Regions from separate parts of the Nocardiopsis sp. NPDC055551 genome, predicted to be linked through region 3. Evidence: predicted binding sites of a transcription regulator. Region 3 holds the regulator's gene; each other region holds the start of a gene.

What was found. The regulator HrcA, encoded in region 3, represses chaperone genes, less so after heat shock. The targets are predictions, from matches to a motif close to TTGGCACTCTCNNNNNGAGAGTGCCAA.
Positions count from the first base shown of each region.
Region 1: the regulator HrcA is predicted to act here: its motif matches at 6,235-6,261, upstream of groES (co-chaperone GroES).
Region 2: the regulator HrcA is predicted to act here: its motif matches at 2,824-2,850, upstream of groL (chaperonin GroEL).

Region 1 is NZ_JBSHJJ010000003.1:468,827-478,568, reverse strand. Features, by position in the region: gene ACWGSK_RS08570 (lytic transglycosylase domain-containing protein) at 1-72, opposite strand, end outside; gene ACWGSK_RS08565 (GuaB3 family IMP dehydrogenase-related protein) at 242-1,348, opposite strand; gene guaB (IMP dehydrogenase) at 1,464-2,954, opposite strand; gene shbA (RNA polymerase sigma factor ShbA) at 3,250-3,804, opposite strand; gene groL (chaperonin GroEL) at 4,087-5,685, opposite strand; gene groES (co-chaperone GroES) at 5,793-6,104, opposite strand; gene ACWGSK_RS08540 (class I SAM-dependent methyltransferase) at 6,335-7,594, shown strand; gene ACWGSK_RS08535 (hypothetical protein) at 7,944-9,742, shown strand, end outside.
Region 2 is NZ_JBSHJJ010000003.1:301,643-311,384, reverse strand. Features, by position in the region: gene ACWGSK_RS07805 (SAM-dependent methyltransferase) at 1-363, shown strand, start outside; gene ACWGSK_RS07800 (NUDIX hydrolase) at 465-932, shown strand; gene groL (chaperonin GroEL) at 1,027-2,658, opposite strand; gene ACWGSK_RS07790 (ABC transporter permease) at 3,028-3,825, opposite strand; gene ACWGSK_RS07785 (ATP-binding cassette domain-containing protein) at 3,822-4,793, opposite strand; gene ACWGSK_RS07780 (PadR family transcriptional regulator) at 4,910-5,515, opposite strand; gene ACWGSK_RS07775 (ubiquitin-like small modifier protein 1) at 5,621-5,899, opposite strand; gene thrC (threonine synthase) at 5,952-7,211, opposite strand; SAM riboswitch class I at 7,225-7,363, opposite strand; gene ACWGSK_RS07765 (alpha,alpha-trehalose-phosphate synthase (UDP-forming)) at 7,684-9,120, shown strand; gene ACWGSK_RS07760 (GrpB family protein) at 9,133-9,729, opposite strand.
Region 3 is NZ_JBSHJJ010000006.1:153,071-162,812, reverse strand. Features, by position in the region: gene ACWGSK_RS12850 (PhoH family protein) at 1-951, opposite strand, end outside; gene ACWGSK_RS12845 (histidine triad nucleotide-binding protein) at 1,168-1,518, opposite strand; gene ACWGSK_RS12840 (SigE family RNA polymerase sigma factor) at 1,860-2,390, shown strand; gene ACWGSK_RS12835 (hypothetical protein) at 2,387-3,100, shown strand; gene ACWGSK_RS12830 (16S rRNA (uracil(1498)-N(3))-methyltransferase) at 3,187-3,924, opposite strand; gene dnaJ (molecular chaperone DnaJ) at 3,921-5,072, opposite strand; gene hrcA (heat-inducible transcriptional repressor HrcA) at 5,077-6,090, opposite strand; gene ACWGSK_RS12815 (DUF3097 domain-containing protein) at 6,268-7,107, shown strand; gene ACWGSK_RS12810 (hypothetical protein) at 7,148-7,639, opposite strand; gene ACWGSK_RS12805 (DUF4870 domain-containing protein) at 7,628-7,957, shown strand; gene ACWGSK_RS12800 (DUF4870 domain-containing protein) at 7,991-8,632, shown strand; gene hemW (radical SAM family heme chaperone HemW) at 8,708-9,742, opposite strand, start outside.

The DNA.
Region 1 (9,742 bases), on a different contig from region 3:
CAAGGCGAGACTGACCGCGATCATCGGCCCACGGCTTCGACGCCGCCGGGCGTCGCTCACGCTGCCACCCATGCAGTCCTCCCCAAGGAAAGGTCACCAAGACGTAACAACACATCAAAACTCGCCCCATGGTCGCACATGGTCTCGACCGGATCTCACCGGTGGGCGTTTGGAAACGAGGAACGCCCCGCCGATGGGCGGGGCGTCCTCGTGGTGTCGCGTCGCGTGTTCGCGGTCGTCTCTACCGGTGCGGGTTGACGACGACCTCGACCCGCTGGAACTCCTTCAGGTCCGAGTAACCAGAGGTCGCCATGGTGCGCCGCAGGGCTCCCATGAGGTTCATGGAGCCGTCACTGGTGGAGGCCGGCCCGTGCAGGATCGACTTGAGGTCACCGATGGTGCCGACCTCGACCCGCTCGCCGCGCGGAAGTTCACCGTGGTGAGCCTCACTGCCCCAGTGGTAGCCGCCGCCGGGCGCCTCGGCGGCGCGGGCCAGCGGTGATCCGACCATGACGGCGTCGGCACCGCAGGCCAGGGCCTTGGCGATGTCACCGCTGCCGGTCATGCCACCGTCGGCGATGACGTGCACGTAGCGGCCACCGGACTCGTCGAGGTAGTCGCGGCGGGCCGCGGCGACGTCGCCGATGGCGCTGGCCATGGGGACCGCCACACCCAGAACGGAACGGGTGGTGTGACCCGACCCGCCACCGAAACCGACCAGCACGCCGGCCGCGCCGGTGCGCATCAGGTGCAGGGCGGCGGTGTAGGTGGCGCAGCCGCCGACCACGACGGGGACGTCGAGGTCGTAGATGAACTGCTTGAGGTTGAGCGGCTCGGCCCGGCCCGAGACGTGCTCGGCGGAGACCGTGGTGCCGCGGATGACGAAGATGTCCACACCCGCGTCGACGACCGCCTTGTGGTACTGGGCGGTGCGCTGCGGCGACAGACGGACCGCGGTGACCAGGCCGGTGTCGCGGATCTCCTCGATCCGGCGACCGATCAGCTCCTCCTGGATGGGGGCGGAGTAGATCTCCTGGAGCCGCTTGGTGGCCGCCACGTCGTCGAGTTCACGAATCTCCTGGAGCAACGGCTCCGGGTCCTCGTACCGCGTCCACAGACCTTCCAGGTCCAGAACGCCGAGGCCGCCCTGTTGCCCGACCGCGACGACGGTCTTGGGCGAGGCGACGCTGTCCATGGGGCTGACCACCAGGGGCGTCTCGAACCGGTAGGCGTCGATCTGCCAGGAGATCGACACTTCCTCCGGGTCTCGGGTTCGCCTGGCCGGCACGATCCCGATCTCATCGAGTTCGTAGGCGCGACGCCCGTTCTTACCCAGCCCGATCTCCACCTGAGCCAACGCTTCGCTTCCCCTCTGACGTGCGGCGCCGGTCGGTCGACCGGCGCGATGACCGCGGACGTGAGTCTATCCGTCCACGGTCACCCTCTCATTTCCCGTTCGTGCTTCAGCGGGCGTTGTAGTTGGGTGCTTCCACCGTCATCTTGATGTCGTGCGGGTGGCTTTCACGCAGGCCGGCGCTGGTGATGCGCATGAGCTGGCCGCGTTCACGCAGTTCGGGCAGGGTGCTGGTGCCCGCGTACCACATGGACTGGTGCAGTCCACCGACGAGCTGGTGGGCGACGGCCGAGAGGGGGCCACGGAAGGGCACCTGACCTTCGATGCCCTCGGGGACGAGCTTGTCCTCGGAGGAGACGTCGGCCTGGGCGTAGCGGTCCTTGGAGAAGGAGCGGCCGCGCATGGCGCCCAGCGACCCCATGCCGCGGTAGGCCTTGAACTGCTTGCCGTTGATGAAGATGAGCTCACCCGGGCTCTCCTCCACACCGGCGAGGAGGCTGCCGAGCATGACGGTGCTCGCGCCGGCGGTGATCGCCTTGGCGATCTCGCCGGAGTACTGGAGGCCGCCGTCGGCGATGAGCGGAACACCGGCCGGGCCGCACGCCTTGGCCGCTTCCAGGATCGCGGTGAGCTGTGGGGCGCCCACACCGGCGACCACCCGGGTGGTGCAGATGGAACCCGGGCCCACGCCGACCTTGACGGCGTCGGCACCGGCGTCGATGAGCAACTGGGCCCCGGCTCGGGTGGCCACGTTGCCGGCGACGATGTCGGCGCGGGAGTTGGCCTTGAGCTTGGCGATCATGTCGGCGAGCCCCGCGGAGTGGCCGTGCGCGGTGTCGACGACGAGGAAGTCGACCCCGGCGTCGACGAGCAGCTTGGCGCGTTCCTCCGCCTCGGTGCCCACGCCGACGGCGCCGCCGACGACGAGACGGCCGTCCGCGTCCTTGGTGGCGTCGGGGAACTGCTCGCTCTTGATGAAGTCCTTGACGGTGATGAGGCCGCGGAGGCGGTTGTCGGCGTCCACCAGCGGAAGCTTCTCGACCTTGTGCTTGCGCAGCAGCCCGAAGGCCTTCTCGCGGCTGACCCCGACCGGCGCGGTGACCAGGTTCTCCGTGGTCATGACCTCGCGTACCAGGCGGGAGCGGTCGTCCTCGAAGCGCATGTCGCGGTTGGTGACGATGCCGACGAGCCTGCCCTGGGCGTCGGTGACCGGGACACCGGAGATCCGGTAGTGGGCGCACAGGCGCTCGACCTCGGCGAGGTCGTCCTCGGGCTGACAGGTGACCGGGTCGGTGACCATGCCGGCCTCGGAGCGCTTGACCAGGTCGATGTGGCCGGCCTGGTCCTCGGCGGAGAGGTTGCGGTGCAGGACCCCGGCGCCGCCTTGGCGGGCCATCGCCACGGCCATGCGGGCCTCGGTGACGGTGTCCATCGCGGCGGACAGCAGCGGGATGCTGAGTTCGATGTTGCGGGACAGGCGGGTGGCGGTGTCCACGTCGCCGGGTTGAAGATCGGAGTAACCCGGTACCAGCAGGACGTCATCGTAGGTCAGCCCCGGCGGGAGCAGTTTGTCCCCGTACTCGCTGTACTCCTGGCTCATGACACAACCTCCGCTGTTGACCGGCAACACCTGCGCGGATCACCCCCGCGTGTCGTCTCATCCTAGGACGTCGTGTCGTGCTCCCCAGGTGGAATGGACTGTTCGCCCCGTCACCACGGCCATGAAGTGCGCAACGTCACGGTCGGCCCGAGAGCGGAGGTCACCGAAGGATCACCGGGACGAAGCGTGGGGGTAACGGCAGTACCCGCGGGAGCGCCTCGGGGGGAGGAAGGTGATGCGGTTCGGGCAGGCTCTCGTGCCCGGCCCGGGCACGCGTCCGTGCTCGATCGAGGCCTTATGGGAGGACGCGGTTCGCCAGGGCCACCTTCCGAAGCCGAGCAATAGCTCGGTGCTGGGCAACCCGTACCGCCCCTGCCGACATTCCAAGAAGATGTCCCGTCTCGTCCGCTGTCAGTCCTGTGATCACCCGCAACACCAGCAGTCTGCGCTGTTGTTCGGGAAGCTCGTCGAGGAGCTCTCTGGCCCGCTGCGCCTCGATGACGCGCACGGCGGCCTCTTCCGGTCCGGGCCCCTCGTCCGGCGGCTCCGGCACGGTGTCGGTGGGGACCGTCTCCACTCGTCCGGCCACTCGAAGGGTGTCGGCGACCTTGTGCGCCGCGATGCCGAACACGAAGGAGGCGAAGGGCCTGCCCCGGTCCTGGTATCTGGGGATCGCCGTGATCAGGGCGATGCAGACCTCCTGCGCGACGTCGTCGGAGTGGTGTGCCAGCCCCGACACCCGCGCCAGCCTGCTGTGGCAGTACCGCACCACCATGGGTCGGATCTCGCGCAGCAGCGAGTCCATCGCCCCGTCGTCCCCCTGAACGGCGAGCGATCCCAGTTGGTTCAAACCCGTTTCGCGCACGTCGGAGGGCGTCCCTGTCCGCTGCGCGGTAACGCCCCCCCGGGCGCCTGCATCCGTCACGTTAGGAATGATGCCCGCATCACGGGACCCAACCACTCCAATCGGCAACTACGGAATGGTCACATTTTGGAAAAATGGCCCGAAATCACCGCAGAGAAGATGCTCTTTCGACCTTCCCCCATGATAGTGAGACCGACCACTCCGAGCCGCTTCAGCGAGCGGGGGCGGGATACCGTGGCGGCCCGCCCCCGCTCGACGTCTCACCCCCTAGTGGGAGTGACCGTCGCCCTCGTCCTCCTCGGGCTTGTCCGCGACCAGCACCTCGGTGGTCAGCAGCATGCCCGCGATGGAAGCGGCGTTCTGAACGGCGGAACGGGTGACCTTGACCGGGTCGAGGATGCCCGCACCGGTCAGGTCGCCGTAGGTGCCCGTGGCGGCGTTGAACCCGTGGCCGATCTCCAGCTCGGAGATCTTGTGGGTCACGACGTAGCCCTCGGCACCGGCGTTCTCCGCGATCCAACGGGCCGGCTCGACCAGCGCGCGACGGACGATGGACACGCCGGTCGCCTCGTCGCCGGTCAGGCCGAGGTCGCCCAGGGCGGTGGAAGCGTGCACCAGGGAGGCGCCGCCACCGGCGACGATGCCCTCCTCGATGGCCGCACGAGTCGCCGAGATGGCGTCCTCCAAGCGGTGCTTCTTCTCCTTGAGCTCGATCTCGGTGGCCGCGCCCACGCTCAGCACCGAGACGCCGCCCGCGAGCTTGGCGAGGCGCTCCTGGAGCTTCTCGCGGTCCCAGTCGGAGTCGCTCGCCTCGATCTCGTTGCGGATCTGGCGGACGCGGTCCTCGACGTCGGCCTGCGCACCGGCACCGTCGACGATGGTCGTGTCGTCCTTGGTGATGGTGATGCGACGGGCGGTGCCCAGCACGTCCAGCTCGGCGTTGTCCAGGCTCAGGCCGACCTCTTCGGAGATGACCTGACCGCCGGTGAGGACGGCGATGTCCTGGAGCATGGCCTTGCGACGCTCACCGAAGCCGGGCGCCTTGACCGCGGCGACGTTGAGCGCACCGCGCATCTTGTTCAGCACCAGGGCGCCCAGGGCGTCGCCCTCGACGTCCTCGGCGATGATCAGCAGCGGCTTCTTGGTCTGGACGACCTTCTCCAGGAGCGGCAGCAGCTCGTTGAGGTTGCCGATCTTGCCCTGGCTGATGAGGATGAGGGCGTCCTCCAGCACCGCCTCCTGGCGGTCCCCGTCCGTGACGAAGTACGGGGAGATGTAGCCCTTGTCGAACTGCAGACCCTCGGTGAAGTCGAGCTCCAGCCCGAACGCCGGGGACTCCTCGACGGTGATGACACCGTCCTTGCCGACCTTGTCGAACGCCTCGGCGATCAGGTCGCCGATCTGGGCGTCCTGGGCCGAGTTGGTCGCCACGTAGGCGATGTCGGAGCGCTCCTTGATCGGAACGGCGCGCTCCAGCAGGGTCTCGGACACCTGCTGGGCGGCGGTGTCGATGCCCTTCTTCAGGGACATCGGGGAGGCACCGGCCGCCACGCTGCGCAGGCCCTCGCGGACCAGCGCCTGGGCCAGCACGGTGGCCGTGGTGGTTCCGTCACCCGCGGCGTCGTTGGTCTTGGTGGCGACCTCCTTGACCAGCTGGGCGCCCAGGTTCTCGTAGGGCTCCTCCAGCTCGATCTCACGGGCGACGGTCACACCGTCGTTCGTGATGGTGGGGGCGCCGAACTTCTTGTCGATGACGACGTTGCGGCCGCGCGGACCGAGCGTCACCTTCACGGCGTCGGCGAGACGGTCCACGCCCCGCTCAAGGGCGCGACGGGCGTCGTCCTCGAACTCCAGGATCTTCGGCATCTGTGGTGTTTCCTCTTACCGTTGTGAGGTCATGTAACGAGGACATCCCGCCCCGCCCGGCTTCGAGGGCCGACCGGTGCGGGATGTCGAGGATCGAACGCCGAGAGCTACTTCTCGACGACCGCGAGGAGGTCGCGGGCGGAGAGCACCAGGTACTCCTCGCCGTCGTACTTGACCTCGGTGCCGCCGTACTTGCTGTACAGAACGACGTCGCCGACGCTGACGTCCAGCGGAATGCGCTTGTCGCCCTCGTCGTCCCAGCGGCCGGGACCCACGGCCAGGACCTCGCCCTCCTGGGGCTTCTCCTTGGCGGTGTCCGGAATGACCAGACCGGAGGCGGTGGTCTGCTCGGCCTCCAGGGTCTTGACCACGACGCGGTCCTCAAGCGGCTTCAGCACGGTCTTGGTGGCGGTCGACACGGTAGTGACCTCCCCCTTCAAGGTTTCGGTGTCCTGAACGGCGGCCCGTGCGGGAGCACGGACCGGCTCTTCGTAAAAGGGGCGACCGCGGCGGCCTGTCGTCGCGGGTGCCAGACCGGCCTCGTCGCGGTTAGCACTCTACCCCCGAGAGTGCCAGAATGGAAATGTGGCGAGGGTCCTGGTCACGGGGGCGGGCTCGCCTTCTCGTCGTGCCCACCGCAGGAGAACCCATGCACCTTCCCGCCTTCTCGGCGCTGCTCACCGACGCGGGACGGGAGGTCCTGGCCGAAGTGGACCCCGCCTCCGCCGCGAAGGATCCCCTGTCGACGGCCTCTCGGCTGCGCGCGAACCCGGCGGTGTCCGCCCTGGCCCCGGACCTTCCCGTGTCCGAACTCGTCAACGCGGTGATGACCCAGGTGGGGTTGCGTGAGCGTGGACGCGCCAAGTTCGGGGAGCGCGCGATGCGGATGTTCTTCACCCCCGACGGCCTGGAGCAGTCGACCCGGGCCTCGATCGCGGCCCACCGCGCCGAACGGGTCGCCGAGGTGGCCGGTTCCGTCCTGAACGGTGGCCCGGCGGGCGACCTGTGCTGCGGCGTGGGAGCCGACCTGTTGGCCCTGGCCGAGGTGGGGGTTCCGGTGGAGGGGGTGGACGCCGACCCCCTCACGGTGGCGGTGGCCCGCGCCAACATCGAGGCCTTGGGCCTGTCCGATCACGCCGATGTGCGCGAGGGCGACGTGAACGAGGTGGCCCCCGGCGCCCATCCCCTGTTGTTCTGTGACCCGGCCCGCCGCGGGGGCCGGGGTCGGGTGTTCGACCCGGCGTCCTATTCACCCCCGTGGGACGTGGCCACCGCCCTGGCCGAGGCCGCGGGCGCGGCCTGTCTGAAGGCGGCGCCGGGCATCCCGCACGAGGCCCTGTCCCCCGCGGCCGCCGTGGAGTGGATCTCGGTGGACGGCGAACTGAAGGAGACGGCCCTGTGGTTCGGCGCGCTCGCGGAGGGGCCTCGGCGCCGCGCCACGGTGCTGCACGAGCGGCCCGGGCTGTTGGCGAGCGAGGGTTCCGTCGCGCGTCTGGACGCCGTCCCAGACCTGGGGCCCGCTCCGGTGTCGGCGGCGCGACGCTATCTCTACGACCCGGACCCGGCGGTGGTGCGTTCGCACCTGGTGGCCGAGGCCGCGGCCAAGGTGGACGGGGCCCTGTTGGACGAGCGGATCGCCTACTTCACCTCGGACCGGGTCGAGGTCTCACCGCTGTGGCGGGTGCTGGAGATCGTGGAGTGCGCGCCGTTCTCGGCCAAGAGACTTCGCGCTTCGGTGCGGGCCCACCGGGCCGGAACGATAACGATCAAGAAACGGGGATCGGCCGTGGACACGGAGAGGCTTCGGCGCGATCTGAAGGCGTCCGGTCCGGAGAAGATGACCATCGCCCTCACCCGCATCGGCGAAAAACCCTTCTACCTGCTGTGTCGCGAAATCGGGACGCCATAGAAGCCCCTCGACTTTCGAGGAAAAAGCCCGCACGTAACTCGAACCACCGGGCGCGAACCATATCGTTACCTCACATAACGACATCTTTCATGGACCCCCCTGGTTACGCCGGGTGATGTCGTTAAACTGGCCCCCGCCGTACTCTTCCCCTTTCTCATGGGCTCACCCGGACCGGCACAGCGCCCACACCCCCAATGTGTACGCACAGTCACGCTTTCGTCACGTTGAGGCCTAGTCGGCGCGTCACGCCGCCCATCCGGGGACCATCGAGAACCCGTCCTCCCGGAAACCTCCACCGTCCGAAGCACCGGGCGAGGGCGGGAGCGCCAGAACCATAAGGAGCACCTCGGTGGAACAGACCAATCACAACTTCCTCAACGGCGGGGGGCAGTCCGGTGTCTCCGACCGGATGCGCGACCTCCTCTCCCAGGCAGCCCAGGAACACGTCTCCGAGCAGAAGTCCCAGGGGGCCGTCAGCGAGGAGATGCGCCAGCGCCTCGAAGGCATGGAGTGGCTGCTGCGCGAGCTGCGCGAACGCGAGCTCACCTCACTCGCCGAGTCGATCACCGCGGTCGACGGTCGGATCGACGACTTCCTGGCCCGTCCGCCGGAGTGGGCCGAGGCCCTCGCCGAGCACATCGAGGTTCTCGGTCAACAGGTCAAGCCCCTGTCGGACATGCCCTCCCTACGGGCCGACACCCACCGCATCGCCGGCCACCTCGACACCGCGCTGACCCGTCTGCAGCGCATGGCCGAGACCGGGACCCGGACCGCGGAGCAGGTGGTGGAGGTCGGCGAGCGCGTCACCGCGCTTGGCGAGACCTTCGGCACCCGTCTGGACGCCCTCGACACCGCCCTGGAGACCCTCAACGGGCGCACCGAGGCCATCGAGACCGCGCTCGCCACCTTGGACACCACTCTCGGGGAGCGTCACGAGGAGCTGGCCGGCAGGTTCGTGGAGGGCAAGGACGCCCTGGGCGAGGCGGTCGAGCAGACCCGCGAGGCCGTCCGGGAGAGCCGCGCCGAGCTCAACACCACCCTCGCCGACCGCACCGCCGAACTGCGCACCCTCGTCGATGAGAGCGCCTCTCAGCAGAACGAGACCCTGCTGGCCCGCCTGCAGGAGAACACCGGCGAGCTGGGCGAGCGCCACAAGGAACTGGCCGAGGGGCTCAAGTCCCTCGCCACGACCTCCCAGGAGCGGCACGAGGCCCTCACCGGCAAATTCACCGAGAGCGTGGGTCACCTAAGCACCCAGGCCGAGGAGAACCACGCCGAGGCCACCGCCGCCGTCGCCGACCTCACCGGCACGCTCACCAAGCTGCGGGAGAACCACGAGTCCTCCCTCACCGACCTGCGCACACACCTGCGTCAGCGACTGTCGGAGCTGGACGAGCAGATCGAGCTGGGCCGGACCGAGACCCGCGAGCACGCCGAGGCGACCGCCGAGAGCCTGCGCGAGTCCGTCACCGAGCGCGCCGACGCCCTCGCCACCAAGGTCGCCCAGGACACCGAGAAGACCGCCACGGACCTGGCCGAGCTGAGCACCTCCATCCAGGAGGCGCACGAGCGGCTCACCTCGGAGAGCGAGGAGCGCCACCAGACGCTCACCGAAACCCTCACCGAGCAGACCCAGAGCCACCGAAGCGCGCTCGACGAGCGGCTGGAGCGGCATCGTGAGGCCCTCAACGGCAAGGTGGACACCCACCTGTCGCAGATCACCGGCAAGGTCGACCACGAGCTGGGTCGGCTCACCGACCGGTTCGACACCTTCGAGGGACACTTCGAGGGCAGCTTCGAGAGCGTCGAGGGCAAGATCGACCGCGTCGACGGCCGGATGGACGGCGTCAACGGTCGCCTGGACGGCATCGACGGCCGGGTCAACGGTGTCGAGGGCAAGTTCGAGGGCGTCAGCGGTCACTTCGAGGGGGTCGACGGCCGGATGGAGGCCATCGACGACCGGTTGGAGGCGCTCAACCAGCGACTCAACCAGCTCCCCCAGACCCTGGAGGTCAGCGAGCTGCACCGGCGTCTGACCGAGCTGGTGGACCGTCCGCAGCCGGACCACTCCGACAAGCTCGACGAGATCGACGCGCACGTCACCTCGGCGGTGGACCCGGTCCTGCGCGAACTCAAGCAGCGTCCCGA
Region 2 (9,742 bases), on a different contig from region 3:
GCCGACCTGACGCGTCCGGGCGGCCGGGTGCTGTTCGGTGAGTGCTACTGGAAGCGTCCGCCCACCGAGGAGGAGATCACCGCGATGGCGGTGGTCCCCCGTGACCAGTACCGGTCATTGCCCGACCTGGTCGACTTCGCGCTCTCCCATGGTTTCCGGCTGTACTCCCTGTCGGAGGCCACGGTGGACGAGTGGGACCACTTCGAGAACGGCAACGCGTGGGGCATGGAGGACTGGATCCGGGACAACCCCCACTCCCCCGACTTCGACGAGGTCGTCCGGCGCACCGACGCCCACCGGCGACTCCGTCTGCATGGTCGGGCTGTGCTCGGCTTCGCCTACCTGACCCTCCTGCGGGTCTGAGAAGGGTTGTCCACGGGTTCTCCGGGCGCCGGTTGCGCGCGCGTCCCGGCGCACGCATGATCGTTTCCGGGGGCCGGCCGGTTCCCCGGGGGAGGAGGCTTATGGACACGCGGGCACTCGCCGACGACGCCCGACGGTCGGGGATCGAGGGGTTCTCGGCGGGCGCGATCGTCCACCGGGACTTCGGGCGGGAGATCCTCCTGCTGCGCCGTCGCGACGACGAGACCTCCTTCCCAGGGGCGGAGAGTCTGCCCTCGGGTGGAGTGGAACCGGGCGAGACCCTCCTCGGCGGGTTGGCCCGGGAACTGCACGAGGAGATCGGCACGCCCGTGGGCGCCCCACTCCTGTTGGAGCCCTTCGTGAGCTGGTTCGACTACGACTCACGGCACGGCGAGCGCAAACGCCAGTTCACGTTCGCGCGACCACATGACGGCACACCCGTGCGGTTGTCGCAGGAGCACACGGACTTTCGGTGGTTCCCGGCCGAGAAGCACTCCGACAGCGATCTCACCCCGCAGGTGAAGGCCGCGGTCCGGGAGTGGCTCGACCACCGCGACACTCTCACCTGAGGCCCCGGAAACAGCGAAACCGGGCGGCCCCGTGAAGGGCCGCCCGGTCGTCGCGGGCGAGGTCGCGTATCCGGACCTCGGACTCCTGAACCTCTTAGAAGTCCATGCCGCCCATGCCACCGGTCGGGTCGCCGGCGGGAGCCGCGGCCTTCTCCGGCTTCTCGGCGATGACGGCCTCGGTCGTCAGGAACAGACCGGCGATCGAGGACGCGTTCTGCAGAGCGGAACGGGTGACCTTGGTCGGGTCGATGACGCCGTCCTTGAACAGGTCGGTGTACTCACCGGAAGCGGCGTTCAGACCGAAGCCGGGCTCCAGGTTCCTGACCTTCTCGGCCACGACGCCGCCCTCAAGGCCGGCGTTGATCGCGATCTGCTTGAGCGGCTCGGCGATGGCGCGGCGGACGATGTCGGCGCCGATGGCCTCGTCACCCTCCAGCTCCAGCTTCTCGAAGGCGGGGACACTGGCCTGCAGCAGCGCGACGCCACCACCGGGCAGGATGCCCTCTTCGACGGCCGCCTTGGCGTTGCGGACGGCGTCCTCGATGCGGTGCTTGCGCTCCTTGAGCTCCACCTCGGTGGCGGCACCGGCCTTGATGACGGCCACGCCGCCGGCCAGACGGGCGAGACGCTCCTGGAGCTTCTCGCGGTCGTAGTCGGAGTCGGTGCGCTCGATCTCGTTGCGGATCTCGTTCACGCGACCGGCGATGGCGGTGGCGTCACCGGCACCGTCGACGATGGTGGTCTCGTCCTTGGTGACGACGACCTTGCGGGCGCGACCCAGCATGTCGAGCTCGGTGCTCTCCAGCTTGAGGCCGACCTCCTCGGTGACGACCTGGCCGCCGGTCAGGACGGCGATGTCGCCGAGCTGAGCCTTGCGACGGTCACCGAAGCCCGGAGCCTTGACGGCGACGGACTTGAAGGTGCCGCGGATCTTGTTGACCACCAGGGTCTGCAGGGCGCCGTCGGCGACGTCCTCGGCGATGACCATCAGCGGACGACCGGCCTGCAGGACCTTCTCGACAACGGGCAGGAACTCGTTGTTGTTGGAGATCTTGGAGTTGACGATGAGGATGTAGGGGTCCTCAAGGACCGTCTCCATGCGCTCAAGGTCGGTGGCGAAGTAGGGCGAGATGTAGCCCTTGTCGAAGCGCATGCCCTCGGCGAGCTCCAGCTCGAGCCCGAAGGTCTGCCCCTCCTCGACGGTGATGACGCCTTCCTTGCCGACCTTGTCCATGGCCTCGGCGATGCTCTCGCCGATCTGGTCGTCGCCGGCGGAGATCGAGGCGGTGGAGGCGATCTGCTCCTTGGTCTCGATGTCCTTGGAGAGGTTGCCGAGCTCCTCGTTGATGCGAGCCACGGCGACCTCGATGCCGCGCTTGAGGCCGACCGGGTTGGCGCCGGCGGCGACGTTGCGCAGACCCTCGCGTACGAGGGCCTGGGCCAGGACGGTGGCGGTGGTCGTACCGTCACCGGCGACGTCGTCCGTCTTCTTGGCGACCTCCTTGACCAGCTCGGCCCCGATCTTCTCCCAGGGGTCCTCGAGCTCGATCTCCTTGGCGATGGAGACACCGTCGTTGGTGATCGTGGGGGCGCCCCACTTCTTCTCCAGGACGACGTTGCGGCCCTTCGGGCCGAGGGTGACCTTCACGGCGTCCGCGAGCTGGTTCATGCCACGCTCGAGGCCGCGACGGGCCTCCTCGTCGAACGCGATCAGTTTGGCTGCCATTGAGTTCTTGTCCTCCCGTGACCGGGCTGATACGCGATGGGACGAGGCGTGCGCCCGCGACGGACGACCGTGGTCGATCCGGCAACCCTGCTGCCGGAGGCCCACGATCTCGCAGCCTCGATCCGATTAGCACTCGGCCATGCTGAGTGCTAACCACTCATCTTTTTAGCACTCGGCCTTGGAGAGTGCAAACGATGTGGTCACGATTTCCATGACCTCGAAAACACCCATCACCTGCGATGACGTGCCCGAACCGGGGCATTTGAGCGTTGGGCGAACAGATGGTGACACCTGGACCCGGTGGCGACTCCGTCGCTCCCTCATCCGGGAAGGTCCGGGTGAGCACCCACCGTCACCGATCGGTTCGGCTCAGGTGTTCATCCGTCGCATCGCACGCGATCCCACGGCCAGGGCCAGGACGGTCATCGCGAGCGCCATGGCCCAACCGACCAGGACCGGGGTGTCCCAGGGACCACCGCCGAACAGCACCCGGGCGGCGTCCACCACGTGCGCGATCGGGTTGAGCCTGGACAGCGTGTACAGCCACCCGGGCGCCAGTTCCATCGGCAACAGCACCCCGGACAGCAGGAGCAGCGGCATCATCACGGTCTGGATGATCGGCGCGAACACGTAGGTCTGCTTGGCCGCCAGCGCCGCCAGGTAGGACAGCGTGGACAGCCCGATGCCGAGGACCGCCAACAGGGCGACACCGGACAGGGCCCCGACCGGTGTGGTGCGGAAGCCCAACGGCACCACCACCACGAGGATCAGCAGGATCTGTGCCACCACGACCACCATCTCCCGCAGGACCCGGCCGAGCAGCAGGGGCACCCGGCCCGCCGGCGTGGCCAGGAGGCGTTCATGCGCCCCCGACGCCATCTCCGGAAGCAGCCCGAACCCGGAGAACCCGGCCGAGAACAGCGCCATCATCACCAGCAGCCCGGGGACGAACCACTGCCAGGGATTCTCGCCCTCGACCCCGGCCAGCCCGCCCAACAGGGGTGCGAACAGCACCAGGTAGAGCAGGGGTTGCAGCATCCCGAAGGCGATCAGGTGGGGCCGGTACAGCATCGGGCGGATCTGGCGGGCGAACACGATCCCGGTGTCGCGCACGAATCCGGGCACGGCGGGTCGCCGGATCGCCGATCCGGTGGTGGCCCGGCTCATCGCCCCTCCTCGCGCAGACTGCGGCCGGTCAGCGTCAGGAAGACGTCGTCCAGGGTGGGCCGCTGCACTTGGACGCTGCTCGGCTGGACACCGGACTCGTCGAGTGCGCGCAGCAACCCGGGCAGGAAGGCGTCCCCGCGTTCGACCCGTAGGGCCACCTCCGCGCCGCTCGCTTCCACCTCGGTGACCTCGGGCACCGCTCCGTCGCTCAGGGTCGCGGCCACTTCCGCGGCCTTCTCCGCCAGGTGCGTCTCGTCGAGGGTGAACCGGATCAGGTCCCCGGAGACGCGCCCCTTGAGTTCGTCGGGGGTGCCGTCGGCGATCAGGCGACCGTGGTCGATGACCAGCACCCGTTCCGCCGCGTTGTCGGCCTCCTCCAGGTAGTGGGTGGTGAGCACGACGGTGGTGCCGTACTCCGACCGAAGCCGGGCCACGTGTTCCCACAGGTCGGCGCGGCTCTGCGGGTCCAGCCCGGTGGAGGGCTCGTCGAGGAAGAGCAGGCCGGGTCGGTGGATGAGTCCCATGGCGATGTCGAGCCTGCGTCGTTGACCGCCGGAGAGGGTGGTCGTCTCACGGTCGGCGACCGCGGTGAGGTCGAGCATCTCCAGGAGTTCGTCGGTGCGGGACCGGGCGGTGCGTCGGTCCAGGCCGTAGAGCCGCCCTTGGTAGTGGAGTTCGTCGCGGGCGCGCTGGTCATCGGCCCCGCTGTGTCCCTGCCCGACGAAGCCGATCCGGCGTCGCACCTCGGCGGGCTCGGCGCGCACGTCGTGTCCGGCGACCACGGCGGTACCCGAGGTGGGTTCGAGCAGTGTGGTGAGCATGCGCAGGGTGGTGCTCTTGCCGGCTCCGTTGGGTCCCAGGAGCGCCACGAGTTCTCCTTCGACCACTTCCATGTCGACTCCGCGTACGGCTTCGACGGTGTCCTTGCCGACCCGGAAGTCCCGGGTCAGCTCGTGTGTTCGGATCACGCGATCCTCCTATTAAAATTTGAATACACGGATCAGGATGCACTACCGAAGCCAGATACTCAAGTTTTAATACTCAGGCCCGAGTGGCCCGAGGCGAAGCCGCATGGGGCCGGCGGTCAGGAGGGCCGAGCGGGCCCGGTGGCCGGATTGCCGAAGGCGTCGGGCGATTCGTCGGCCATCACGTACTCCCCCGCCTCCAGTTCCCCGAGGAGCCGTCGGGTCCACTCGGCCCCCGCCTCGACGGTGATGTGCCACAGCCGGAAGAGTTCACGCACGTGGGCGGGCTTGCCCCATTCCGCCGCCGAGGAGTCGATCGCCGCCGCCGTCTCGACGTTGCTCTTCTCCAACGCGATCAACCGCTCTCGCAGGGCCTCGATCACCTCCGCCCGGGGCAGGCAGGGCATCAGAGTGACCCCGGCGTACAACAGGGCGTGGTCGTCGCCGGCGTGGCGCAGTGCCCCCCGCAACAGCCGGCGGAACTCCACCTCGCCCTCCTCGGTGAGCTCGTAGGAGGTGCGGTCGGTGATCTCATCGCCCGGGGACACGAACTCACGGAGTTTTCCCTGTTCGGACAGCTTGCGCAGGGCGTGGTAGATCGACCCCCACTTCACGTTGGCCCATTCCTTGGCTCCCCAGTCCATGAGGTCACGGCCCACGCGGTAGCCGTGCGTCCCCCCGTGGACGCGCACCACACCGAGCACCAACAACCGTGTCGCCGACATCGCCACCCTCGTCCCGGAAGAAACCTCCTCCCAGGTTATGAGGCCCGCGGAGAAGAAGTGAGGGGGCGGACGCGTCGAGCGCCCGCCCCCTCATCGTTCCTACGGTCAGCAGCCCCCGGCGACCGCGGGGATGATCGACACCTGCTGACCGGCCCTGACCTCGGTCTGCAGGCCCTTCTCGAAACGCACGTCCTCGTCACCGACGTAGACGTTCACGAAACGGCGCACCTTGCCGTTGTCGTCGAGGATGCGGGCCCGGATACCCGGGTGGTTGGCCTCCAGGTCGTCGAGGATCTCGGCGAGGGTGGCGCCCTCGGCGGTGACCTCGGAGGCGTCGTCGGTGTAGGTGCGCAGGATGGTGGGGACGCGGACGCTGGCGCTCATGTGCGGATCTCCTGGTGAGTGCGGTGGTGGGTGGTGGCGCGTGGCCGGACGATCAGACCAGGCCCTGGGCCTTGAACGCGTCGAGGGAGGGCTTGATGGTGGCCGTGACGCCGGAGTCGACGGCGTTGAGGGTCTTGAGCCCGTCACCGGTGTTGACGATGACGGTCTCGGCCTCGGGGTCGATCCGGCCCTCGCGGACCAGCTTGCGCAGGACGCCGGTGGTCACACCGCCCGCTGTCTCGGCGAAGATGCCCTCGGTACGGGCCAGCAGCTTGATGGCGTCGACGATCTCGTCGTCGCCCACGTGCTCCACCGAACCACCGGTGCGCTCGGCGATGTCCAGGACGTATGGCCCGTCCGCCGGGTTGCCGATGGCCAGGGACTTGGCGATCGTGTCCGGCTTGACCGGCTGGATGACGTCGTGGCCGTTCTCCCACGCCTTGGCGACCGGGGAGCAGCCCGTGGCCTGCGCCCCGAACACCTTGTAGGGGCGGTCCTCGACCAGGCCGACCTTGATGAGCTCCTGGAAGCCCTTGTCGATCTTGGTGAGCTGGGAGCCGGAGGCGATCGGGACGACGATCTGCTCGGGCAGTCGCCAGCCGAGCTGCTCGGCGATCTCGTAGGCCAGCGTCTTGGAACCCTCGGCGTAGTAGGGCCGCAGGTTGACGTTGGTGAAACCCCAGCTCTCACCGGCCTCGTCGCCGATGAGTTCGGAGCAGAAGCGGTTGACGTCGTCGTAGTTGCCGTCGATGGCCACGACCTTGCCGCCGTAGACGGCCGCCATGACGACCTTGCCCTCCTCCAGCCCGGCGGGGATGAACACGCACGACTCGAAGCCGGCCCGCGCGGCCGCGGCACCGACCGCGCCGGCGAGGTTCCCGGTGGAGGAACAGGACAGGGTGGTGAATCCGAATGTGCGGGCGGCCTCGACGGCGATCGCGACCACGCGGTCCTTGAAGGAGTGCGTGGGGTTGGCGGAGTCGTCCTTGACGTGCAGGGACTTCAGCCCGAGTTCGGCGGCGAGGCGGTCGGCCCCGACCAGGGGCGTGAAGCCGGGGTTCATGTTGGGCAGCTCGGCCACGTTCGTGGGGACCGGCAGGAGGGAGCGGTAGCGCCAGATGTTCTTGGGGCCGCTCTCGATCTCCTCGCGGGTGACGGTCCCGAAGTCGTAGGCGATCTCCAGGGGGCCGAAACAGAACTGACAGGCGAAGCTCGGCGAAAGTTCATAACGCTCGCCGCACTCTCGACAGGAAAGGGCGGTTCCGGGGCCGAAGGCGCGGACAGCGGTGGGTTCAGCGGCGGCGATCGCCATGGCGAGGTGTCTCCCCTCATCTTCCCTGGTGGCCACCTTGGCCCCAGGCCGGAGTTGGCACCTGCCTCGACCGGTACGCGATGGTGCGTCCACATGTCGAGATGGTTGCCGGGGCTTCGTAGGGCCGGTCCCTCCACCCCTCTGGATGAGCAATATGAAGTTGTGGCTTCTCCGCTCGGAGAACGCACCGTCACTGTAACCGACGCCCTGACCGGTTTTCCATGCCGGGTGATCCGGATTACACCAAGCGTCTCGCTATTCGACACAGGATGAGACGACCCCGATCGGCGCCGCGTCGCGCGCGTGTCGTGCCCGTGGAGCGTGATGATCCTCCCCGTTGACCAGGGGTGGGTTTGGGGCCCGGGCGCTCCGGCGAGACCTAGGGTGCGCCTCCGGATCGCCGGGGGTGCATCCACGACTTCCCCACCTTCCCACCGCGACACTCGTTCGCGCACTTGAGAGGACCTCACACGTGGACAAGGCACAGATCCTCATCGCCTCCAACAGAGGACCGGTCTCCTTCTCCACGACGGCCGACGGCTCCCTGGAGCACCGCAGGGGCGGCGGTGGACTGGTGTCGGGGATGAGTTCGGTGGCGACCGAGATCGACGCCCTGTGGGTGTGCGCGGGCCTGTCCGACGCCGACCGGCGCGCCGCGGCCGAGGCCCCGGAGGCCCGACTGGACCGGACGCACGACCTCGACGGCATGCGCGTCCACATGCTGGACATTCCGGAGGAGACCCTGGCCGGCGCCTACACCGAAGTGGCCAACTCGATCCTGTGGTTCGTGCAGCACATGTTGTACGACACCCCGAACAAGCCCTCCTTCGGTTCGGACTTCCGCAGGCGTTGGGAGGACTACTCCGCCTACAACAACGCCTTCGCCGAGGCCCTGGTGAGCGGGGCCTCGGACAACGCCCGCGTGGCCGTGCAGGACTACCACCTGGCCCTGGTGCCGCGCATTCTGCGCACCCGCCGCCCCGACCTGCGGATCGCGCACTTCTCGCACACCCCCTGGGCTCCCCCGGAGTACTTCCGGATGCTGCCGACCCATGTGGCCCGGGAACTGCTGGAGGGCATGCTCGGCGCCGACCGGCTCGGTTTCCACAGCCCTCGATGGGCCGAGGCCTTCCTGCGTTGCTGCGCCGAGATCCTGCGCGCCGACGTCGACCTCGGGCAGCGCACGGTGGAGTACGGCGGCCGCGTGGTCGAGGTGGGTGTGCACGCCTTGGGCGCGGACGCCGACGGGCTGCGGGAGAGCGCCTCGGAACCGGCCGTGGCCGAGCGCCGGCGGACACTGATCGACCTGGTCGGCGACACCAGGCTGATCGTGCGAGTGGACCGCACCGAGTTGTCCAAGAACATCGTGCGCGGCCTGGAGGCCTATCGGGAGCTCTTGAGGGCGCACCCGGAGTGGCGTGGGCGGGTCACGCACCTGGCGTTCGCCTACCCGAGCCGGGGCGACGTGCCCGAGTACCGGACCTACACCGACTCGGTGCTGCGGACGGCCAAGGAGATCAACGAGGAGTTCGCCACCCCCGAGTGGACGCCGGTGGTGCTGGAGGTCAACGACGACTACCCGCGGTCGCTGGCCTCGTTCCAGATCGCGGACGTGCTGCTGGTCAACCCGATCCGGGACGGGATGAACCTGGTCGCCAAGGAGGGCCCGGTGTTGTCCGAGCGCGACTCCGTCCTGGTGCTGTCCCGGGAGGCGGGCGCGGCCGACGAGTTGGGCGAGGACGCGCTGCTGGTCAACCCCTATGACACGGTGGAGACGGCGGAGGCGCTGCACGCGGCGTTGACGATGCCGGAGGCGGAGCGGAGCAAGCGTCGGGAGCGGCTGGCGGAGGCGGCGGTGGCGCTGCCGCCTCGTCGCTGGTTCCAGGACCAGATCCGTTCCCTGGGCTGAGCGGAACGGAGGTCAGTTCGGACTCCGGGACGCCTTCCAGGACTCGGCCTCGGCCATGAGTTCGGTGATGATCTCCCCCTTGGCCCCGGTGTAGTCCTGGAGGTGTTCCCATTCCCGCTCGCCCAACTCGCGTTTGACGGCGGCGTAGCGTTCGCGCGCGCCGGCGTCGGCGATCAGGTGGTCGCGGAACAGGCTCATGCGTTCGAGCGCCGGGCACTCCCTCGTACCGACGTAGAGGTTCACGTTGACGCGTGAGCCCTTGAGGAGTCGGTGGTCGTGCTCGCCCTCGAAGCCAACGCGGACGCTGTACCCGATCTCCTCCAGTTCCGGCAGGTAGGCGGGCTCGTCCGTGGGGTCGGCCACCCCCAGGCGGATGTCGATGCAGGCCTTGGCGTCCAGACCGGGAACGGCGGTGGACCCGATGTGCTCGATCACCAGGACACGCTCGCCGAGGGCCTGACGGACGCGATCGGCCTCCCGTTGGAACAGGTAGGGCCACTTGGGGTCGTAGGGGACGACGTTGACCCGACCGTTGACCAGGTTGTGGTCGTGCGAATCGGTCCGGGTGGCGCCGCGCGAGGGCAGGGACGGGGATTCCAGGGAGGACATTTTCAAAGCCTTG
Region 3 (9,742 bases):
GATCTGCCCCACGAGCTTGTGCCTGACGACGTCCTCACTGGTCAGCCGGCAGAAGGCGATGTCGTCGATATCACGCAGGATGTTCTCGATGGTGCGCAGCCCGCTGGTCTGTCCACCGGGCAGGTCCACCTGGGTGACGTCACCGGTGACCACGATCTTGGACCCGAAGCCCAAACGCGTGAGGAACATCTTCATCTGCTCCGGCGAGGTGTTCTGCGCCTCGTCCAGGATGATGAAGGAGTCATTGAGGGTCCGGCCACGCATGTACGCCAGGGGGGCGACCTCGATGGTGCCGGCGGCCATCAGCTTGGGGATGGAGTCCGGGTCGAGCATGTCGTGCAGGGCGTCGTAGAGCGGACGCAGGTAGGGGTCGATCTTGTCGTAGAGGGTGCCGGGCAGGAAGCCCAGGCGTTCACCGGCCTCGACCGCGGGGCGGGTGAGGATGATCCGGTTGACCTCCTTGTCCTGCAGGGCCTTGACCGCCTTGGCCATCGCCAGGTACGTCTTGCCGGTACCCGCCGGGCCGATGCCGAAGACCACGGTGCGCTGGTCGATGATGTCGACGTAGCGCTTCTGGTTCAGCGTCTTCGGGCGGATGGTCTTGCCCCGGTTGGACAGGATGTTGGTGGTGAGCACGTCCGCGGGGCGTTCGTCGCCCGGGGCGCCCAGCATGTGGATCATGCGCTCGATGGTGTCCGGGGTGACGTGCGTGCCGCTCTTGGCGAGTTCGATGAGCTCCTCCACGAGGCGGACCACGACGGCCGTCTCCTCGGGGTCTCCCTTGATCGTGAACTCGTTGCCGCGAACGTGGATGTCGCTGTCGAAGGCCCGCTCCAGCGCTCGGAGCAGTTCGTCACCCGAGCCGAGCAGGCTGATCATCGTGTGTTCGTCCGGCACCACGACCTTGACCTGACTGCCGGCGTCCGGGTGCGTGTGAGTTGAATCGGCCATGGTGTGGCCTTACGGCCGCTGTCCCTACCCTTCGGTCACAGACCCCTCGTCGGGGCCGGGTCCCGGGCCAGGCACCGCGGTCGACGGCGCCGTTCCGGCTCACCACGGGGGTTCGGTTCACCCGAAGTGGCCGGTGGGGCCCTGTGTTCGAGTCTACCAAGGCGGATCCGGCGGATTCGAGGAGTTTGTTCGCGCCCCACCGTCACTTCCGGCCACTCACCCGGGGGGCCAGTTGAGGCCACGACCTCCCAGGACGTGCGCGTGGAGGTGGAACACGGTCTGCCCGGCACCCGCGCCGGTGTTGAAGACGAGCCGGTATCCGGTCTCGTCGATGCCCTCGGCCACGGCGACCTCGTGGGCGTCCTGGACCAGGGCGTCCAGCAGGCCGGTGTCGTGGGCGGCCGCGGAGGCCGCGTCGGGGTGGTGGTCGCGCGGGATCACCAGGACGTGGGTTGGTGCCTGGGGGTTGATGTCACGGAAGGCCACCGTCCGCTCTCCCTCACGGACGATCTCCGCCGGCACCTCCCCCTCGACGATCTTGCAGAAAAGGCAGTCGGGGTCGGCCATCGCACACCTTCCATCATGGGACCCTCGCCGTGCGGCGGGGCCCGTACCCGGTTCGTCCGTGGACCATGATGCCGCAGTGGCCCGTAGGTCGCAGGGGACACAAGGAAGAGATGAACCCTCAACCTTTCCGGGATCGTACCGATCCCGGCTCCCCCCACGGGAGTGGGATACGGCACGATAGGCTTGGCGTCCGTGCGCGTCGAAGTGTCCATTCCACCTGCCCTTCGGCCGGATCCGGCGCGTTCGGACGGGATCGCACGACTACCTGGAAAAGAAGAGGTATGCCCTTTCGTAAACCCCGCGACAAGGGTGTGCGTCGAACAGACGTGACGACAGAAACCATGGTCGCCGGAGCCGGCACGGCGCCGCTCTCGGTCGAGTGGGACGCGGACCACGCCGTGACGGAGCTCTATCGAGAGCACTACCGTCCACTCGTTCGACTCGCCACCCTTCTCGTCCGGGACCACGCGACCGCCGAGGAGGTCGTCCAGGACGCCTTCGTGGCCATGCACGGAGCCTGGCGCCGGCTGCGAGACCCCAACAAGGCCCTCTCCTACCTGCGTCAAGCGGTGGTGAACAAGGCCAGGTCCGTCCTGCGTCACCGCGCCGTGGTCGAGAAGCACGCCCCCAAGGCCCTGCCTGACGCCCCCAGCGCCGAGCACGGGGCCATGAACCTGTTGGAACGCGAGGCCGTGATCCGCGCCCTGCGTAAACTTCCCACCCGCCAGCGAGAGGCCATCGTGCTCCGGTACTACGGTGACCTGTCCGAAGCACAGATCGCCGATGCCATGGGCATCAGCCGAGGCGCGGTCAAGAGCCACACCTCCCGTGGTGTTTCCGCGCTCCGCTCTGCACTGGAGCAGACCTCATGAGCAGCCCCAACGATCCGAACGAGATGGAGTTCGAGAACCGACTCCGGCAGGCCCTGCACGCCTCGGCCGACGAATTCACACCGTCGGCCGAGGGACTCAATCTGATCCGTGAGCGCACCGAACGCCGCCGTGGCGCGCTCTGGCTCGGTCTTCCCTGGCTACGCCCCGTCGCCGCGGTGGCGGGGGCCGTACTCATCGCCGGTTCGGTGATCATGTCGAACCCCCAAGTGCGCGACCAGGTGATGGAGATCGTGCCCGCCGGGGCGGACCGCGAGGACACCCCTCCCGCCGCCGGTGAGGAGCAGGGCGGTGACGCGTCCGCTTCGTCCACCGCGAGCGACTCCGCGACCGGGACCAGCCACCCCACCGAGAAGCCCGAGGAGGGTTCCGAGGCCTCCCCCTCTCCGGAGGACGAGGAGGACACGGAGGAGGAGGGCGTGGAGTCCACCTCCAGCTGCCCGCCCAAGGACGAGGTCACGCCCACGGCGACCGACTCCGAGCGGGACAAGGAGGAGCGGGACGCGGCTTCGGCCGATCCCGAGTGCGACCCGGAACAGGAGCCGACCGAGGAACCGACCGGCCCCGGCACGGACCCCGGCACCGCCCCGGAGGACGACCCCGAGGACGACGAGTCCCCCGGTGGCGGCACCCCCGGTAACGGGAACAACGGCGGCGGCGGTACCGAGGACGAGCTTCCCAGCGCCCAGTGACCCGGGTGGCATGAGGACTCCGGTGGTGTGACACCGAGAAAACGAGGAGGACCCGCGCCTACGGCGCGGATCCTCCTCGTTTCGTTCTACCAGCGCCCGGTTCGGGCCTGGAGCAATGACAGGGCCGCCACCCCCGCGGTGGAGGTGCGCAGGACCGAATCGCCCAGCAGAGCCCGGACGGCACCCGCCTCGTCGAACGCGGCGAGCTCCGCTTCGGACACTCCGCCCTCGGGCCCCACCACCAGTACGACCTCGGTGACGGAGTCCGGCAGCGGCAGTCGGGACAACCGTTCGGTCGCGTCCTCGTGCAGGACCACCGACAGGTCGGCCTCGGCCAGCAACGCCGCCGCACCCTTGCGGTCGACGGGTTCGGTGACCTCGGGCAGGCGCGCCCTGCGGGCCTGTTTGCTGGCCTCCCGGGCCACGGCCCGCCACTTGGCGAGGGCTTTGGCGCCCCGGTCGCCCTTCCACTGGGTGACACACCGTTCCGCGGCCCAGGGGACGATGGTGTCGACCCCGACCTCGGTCATCGTCTCCACCGCGAGCTCCCCCCGGTCCCGTTTGGGCAGGGCCTGGAGCACGGTCAGACGGGGACGCGGCTCGGGTTCGTCGAGGCGTTCGAGAACCCGGCACAGGAGGGCTTCCTTGCCGAGGACCTCCACCACCTCACACCGCGCCCGTGAGCCGAGACCGTCGGAGAGATCGACGGTCTCGCCCTCACGGACGCGTCGGACCGCGGCGGCGTGCCGCCCCTCGGGCCCGTCGAGCCGGATCCGGTCGGCGGCCAGGGCCGCGGTGTCGACCAGGAATACCGGTGGGGTCACTTGCCGGCGCCGAAGGCGTCACGGATCTTGGAGAAGAACCCGCCGTGGCCGGGGCTGAACCGGCCCGGGTTCTGGTCCTCCCCGCGCAGTTCGGCGAACTTGCGCAGCAGGACCTCCTGCTCCTCGTCGAGCTTGCTCGGCGTCTCCACGTCCACCCGGATGCGCAGGTCGCCCCGTCCACCACCGTCGAGGTGGCTGACGCCCTTGCCGGGAAGGGTGATGACGTGTCCGGAGTTGGTGCCCGGGCGCAGGTCGATGTTCTCTGTGCCGTCGAGGGTGTCGAAGGCGAAGGAGGCGCCCAGCGCGGCCGCGGTCATCGGCACGGCGATGGTGCAGTGCAGGTCGTCACCGTGACGCTCGAAGGTCGGGTGCGACTTCTGGACGATCTCCAGGATGATGTCGCCGCGCGGTCCGCCGTTGGGGCCGACCTCGCCCTCTCCCGCGAGCTGGATGCGGGTGCCGTCGTCGACACCGGCGGGGATCTTGACTGTGCGGGTGACCTTCTCGCGGACCCGCCCCTCACCGGCGCAGTCGCCGCAGGGGTTGGTGATGACCGAGCCCTGGCCCGAGCACTGCGGGCAAGGGCGCGAGGTCATGACCTGGCCCAGGAAGGAGCGCGTGACCTGGGATACCTCACCCTGGCCATGGCACATGTCGCAGGTGGTTCGCTGTGAACCGGCCGCCGTCCCCTCACCCTGGCAGGTGTCGCACAGGATGGCGGTGGGGAAGGTGATCTCCTTGCTGACGCCGAACGCGGTCTCGACCAGGTCCAGCTCGATGCGGATCTTGATGCTGCGTCCGCGCCGGACCCGCTCGCGCGGGCCCCGCCCACCGGGCTGGCCGCCGCCGAAGAAGGCGTTCATTATGTCGTCGAAGGCGAAGCCGCCCGCGCCACCGAAGCCGCCGGCGCCGCCACCGCCTCCGCCACCGGGGGCGAAGGGGTCGTGACCCATGTCGAACATCCGACGCTTGTTCTCGTCGGAGAGGACCTCGTAGGCCTGGGTCACCTCTTTGAAGCGATCCTGGGTCGCCGGGTCGGGGTTGACGTCCGGATGCAGCTCGCGCGCGAGCCGCCTGTACGCCTTCTTGATCTCGTCCTTGGACGCGTCGCGACGCACCCCGAGAACCTGGTAATAGTCTCTGGCCACTGAGTTACTGTCCTGCCAAAATCTGTCCGACATACCGAGCCACCGCACGGACGGCGCCCATCGTCCCCGGGTAGTCCATCCGGGTGGGTCCCACCACACCGATCTTGGCCAGCGACTGGTTTCCCACACCGTAGTCGGCCGACACGATGGAGGTGGACCGAAGGCCCTCGTGGAAGTTCTCGGCGCCGATGCGCACCGTGAGCATCGAGGGGTCCTTCGCCTCACCCAACAAACGGATGAGGACCATGTTCTCTTCCAGTGCTTCGAGCACGTCCCGCAGACTCGCCGCGAAGTCGACCGCGGCGAGGTTGGCGGTTCCCGCCAGTACGATCTTCTCCTCGTGTCGTTCGACGAGGCTCTCCAGCAGGACCGAGAGGACGGCGACCGCCACGGGCCGGTCCTCCGGGGCAACCTGCGCGGGGAGGTCGTCCACCGCGTCCGGTACGTCACCGAGGTGCTTCCCGGATATGGCGCGGTTGAGCATGTTGCGCAGATCGTCGACCACCTTCTCGTCGACGACGCCCAGACCGTCGATGACGCGCTGTTCGACCCGTCCGGTGTTGGTGATGACGACCATCATGATGCGTTGGCCGCCCAGGGGTACGAGTTCCACGTGCTGCACCGACGAACGGGTCAGCGACGGGTATTGGACGATCGCGACCTGACGGGTGAGCTGCGCGAGCAACCGCACCGTGCGGGCGACGATCTCGTCGAGGTCCACGGCACCGCCGAGGAAGGACTCGATGGCGCGGCGTTCGGCGGCCGAGAGCGGCTTGACCGAGGAGAGCCGGTCCACGAACAGGCGGTATCCCTTGTCCGTGGGCACTCGCCCCGCGCTGGTGTGCGGCTGGGCTATGTACCCGTCCTCCTCCAGCGCGACCATGTCGTTGCGGATGGTCGCCGGGGAGACACCGAGCGGGTGTCGGTCGGCCAACGACCTGGAACCGACGGGCTCGTTGGTGTTGACGAAATCCTCGACGACGGCACGCAGGACCGCGAGCTTGCGCTCATCCAGCAACTCGCCACCTCCTGGCACTCCGTGGTCCTCAGTGCTAATTCTATGCCCGACCGCAAACGCGTGTGGGTACCCGCCGGTAGTAACACGGGAGCGAGGCCGTCTTCTTCCCGACGGATCGGCGACGTGCGCCACCCGACCACGCGGTTCCTGAGCCTGTCACCAGTACACTGCGGCACCGTGGTTACCAATGGAACCGGCCGTTACGGCCGCGACGTTCTGGCCGGAGACCGGCGACTCCCCAAGAAGGGCACGGTGCCCGAGATCCCACTCGACCACGACCTGGTGGTCGAGGACGCCGACGAGACGTTCTGTGGGGCGGTGGTGGCCTGGGACAAGGCCACGGTGACCCTGGAGGACCGTGACGGTGGTCGCCGGGTGTTCGAGTTGGCACCCGCCGCGTTCCTGGTGGACGGGAGACCGGTGACGCTGGTGCGCCCCACCGCGAAGCCGAAGGGCCCGCTGCGCAGCGCCTCGGGATCGATCGCGGTGACCGGCGCGCGGGCGCGTACCGCGCGGGAGAGCCGTATCTACGTCGAGGGCGCGCACGACGCCGAGCTCGTGGAGAAGGTGTGGGGTCACGACCTGCGGGTGGAGGGCGTGGCCGTGGAGTTCCTGGAGGGTGTGGACGACCTGCCCGCGGTGGTGGCGGAGTTCGCCCCCGGGCCGGGGCGCCGGTTGGGTGTGCTGGTGGACCATCTGGTGCCCGGGTCCAAGGAGAGTCGTATCGCCGAGCGGGTGCGCGGCGAGGACGTGCTGGTGGTCGGGCACCCGTATGTGGACGTGTGGCAGGCGGTCCGGCCGGGCGCGGTCGGGATCGGGGCCTGGCCGCGGGTGCCGCGTGGACTCCCGTGGAAGGAGGGGGTCGTGGACGCCCTGGGGTGGCGGATGGAGACGGGTGAGGCATGGCGCCGCATCCTGGGGTCGGTGCGCGGCTATGGTGACCTCGAACCCTCCCTGTTGGGACGTGTCGAGGAGCTCATCGACTTCGTCACGGGCCCCCATCCCCTGGAAGACTAGGCTTGCGGGACCACCGGCCCCACCATTCGGGCACGTCCGATCAGCATCCCCGACAGCGGATCCAAGGAAGACCATGAGCGAGACTCCGTCGAATCCCCCGTCCCCGGACGAGCCGCAGGGGCAGCAACGGCCTCCGCTGCCGCCACAGGCGCCGCAGGCGCCCCCACAGCAGGGCGGGCCGGGGTACGGGCGGACGCCCGGGCCGCATCCGCAGCAGCCCCCGGGCGCCCGGCCCGGTCCCGGTCCCGGTCAGCAGTATCCGCCTCAGCAGCCGCAGCAGCAGGCCCAGATGCCGCAGCAGTACGCGCAGCGGCCACCCCAGCAGGGACAGCCGGGTTTCGCCCCGCCCGCATCCGCGCGACCCGCCGACCACGGGCAGCAGTACGCGCAGCAGCCGCAGGCGCCACAGCAGGGGTTCGCCCAGCAGCCCCAGCAGGTTCCCGGGCAGCAGCCCTACGTTCAGCAGGGGTACGCGCGGCAGCCCCAGCGGTCGAGCGGCGACGATGGCATCCTGGTCGCGATGTCGGCGCACCTGACCGGCTTCATGATCGCCTTCCTCGGCTGGATCCCGCCGCTGGCCATCTACTTCGCCAAGCGCAACACGTCGCCGTTCGTGCGGCACCACGCCGCCGAGGCCGCGAACTTCCAGATCACGATGCTGATCCCTTACGTGTTCGCGGGGGTTCTGTACGTTGGTCTGGGTATCTTCTTCGGGAACCTGGCGTGGATCGGTTCCCTTCTCATCGCCCTCGTATGGATCCTTTCCATCGTCTTCGGCGTCCTAGGGGCCTCAGGCGCGAACAAGGGGGCGTGGTACCGCTACCCGTTCAGCATCCGACTTCTCAAGTAGATACAGCTCTCGCACCGACAAGGAAACCGAGCCATGTCCTACCCCAACGGCCCATCTCCGGAGGATCCGTACTCCCAGCAGGGCGGCCAACCCGGTCAGCCCTCGGGCGGCTATCCCGCGCCCGACCAGGGCGGAGGATACCCGCCCCCGCCGCCCGGTCAGCCCGGCTATGGTCAGAGCGGCCCGCAGCAGCCCGGATATGACCAGGGTGGCCACCCGCAGCAGCCCGGCTACGGCCAGGGCGGTTACCCGCCGCCTCCCGGCTACGACCAGGGTGGTTACGCGCAGCAGGGCCAGTACGGCGGCTACGCCCCGCACCCCGGCATGCAGGGGTCCTCGGCGACCACCGGTCAGCCCAACCAGGACGAGCGCACCATGGGTCTGCTCAGTCACCTGAGCGGCATCCTGCTCGGCTTCCTCGGCCCGCTGATCTTCTTCCTGATCAAGAAGGACGAGTCCCCGTTCGTTCGCGACCAGGCCGCTCAGGCGCTGAACTTCCAGTTCATCCTGTTGATCGGCTACCTGATCTCGGCGGTGCTGTACATCATCTTCATCGGGGCCATCCTGCAGCTGGCCGTGTGGGTGTGCGCGGTCGTCTTCGGCATCCTCGGCGGCATCGCGGCCAACAAGGGCGAGTGGTACCGCTACCCGTTCAACGTCAGCTGGGTGAAGTAGTCTCCGGCCACGACCGGGGCTCGGCTTCGGCCGGGCCCCTTCGTCGTGTCCGGGTCGCGCGTTCGCCGGCGCGACTCAGGTGAGGTCGCGCACGACCGCGTCGGCGAGCAGACGGCCTCGGCGGGTCAGGGCGGCGTATCCGCGGGCGTGGGCTCCGGGTTCCAGCAGCCCCTCCCCCACCAGGCGTTCGGCGGTGGTCAGACCGGAGGCGTCGAGCAGCTCCAGGGGGCAGCCCTGTTCCATCCGTAGTTCGAGCAGGACGCGTTCGAAGCGGCGTTCGTCCTCGGTGAGGATCTCCCTGGCCTGTGCCGGCGTCTCCCGGGCGGCCAGGCGCGCGGCGTAGGCGGCCGGGTGCTTGACGTTCCACCAGCGGGTTCCACCGACGTGGCTGTGCGCGCCGGGGCCCACGCCCCACCAGTGCCCACCGGTCCAGTACAGCGAGTTGTGCGCGCTGCGGCCCTCGGGCGCGCGTGCCCAGTTGGAAACCTCGTAGGGGGTGTATCCGGCGGCGGCCAGGGCCTGGTCGGCCATGAGGTAGCGGTCGGCCATGGTGTCGTCGTCGGGTTCGGTGAGTTCGCCGCGGCGCACCCGGGCGGCCAGCCGGGTGCCCTCCTCGACGATGAGCGAGTAGGCGGAGACGTGATCGGGGCCCGCGCCGATCGCGGCCTCCAAGGACCCCGCCCAGTCGTCGTCGCTCTCACTCGGGGTGCCATAGATCAGGTCGAGGTTGACGTGCTCGAACCCGGCCTCACGTGCCCAGGCCACGCACTGTTCGGGCCGTCCGGGCGTGTGGCCTCGCTCCAGGACGCGCAGGACGTGCGGGCGGGCGCTCTGCATGCCGAAGGAGACCCGGCTGAAGCCGGCCTCGCGTAGGCGGCGCAGGTAGTCGAGGGTGACCGTCTCCGGGTTGGCCTCGGTGGTGACCTCGACGTCGGGGGTGAGACCGAAGCGGTCCCTGATGGCGGCCAGCACGCTCCCCAGGTCCTCGGCGGGCAGCAGGGTGGGCGTGCCGCCTCCGATGAACACGGTGCTCACCGGGGGGCGCTCGCCGGTCAGGACCTTGTCGGCGAGGTCGATCTCGGCGATGGCCTGTTCGGCGTAGGTCTCGCG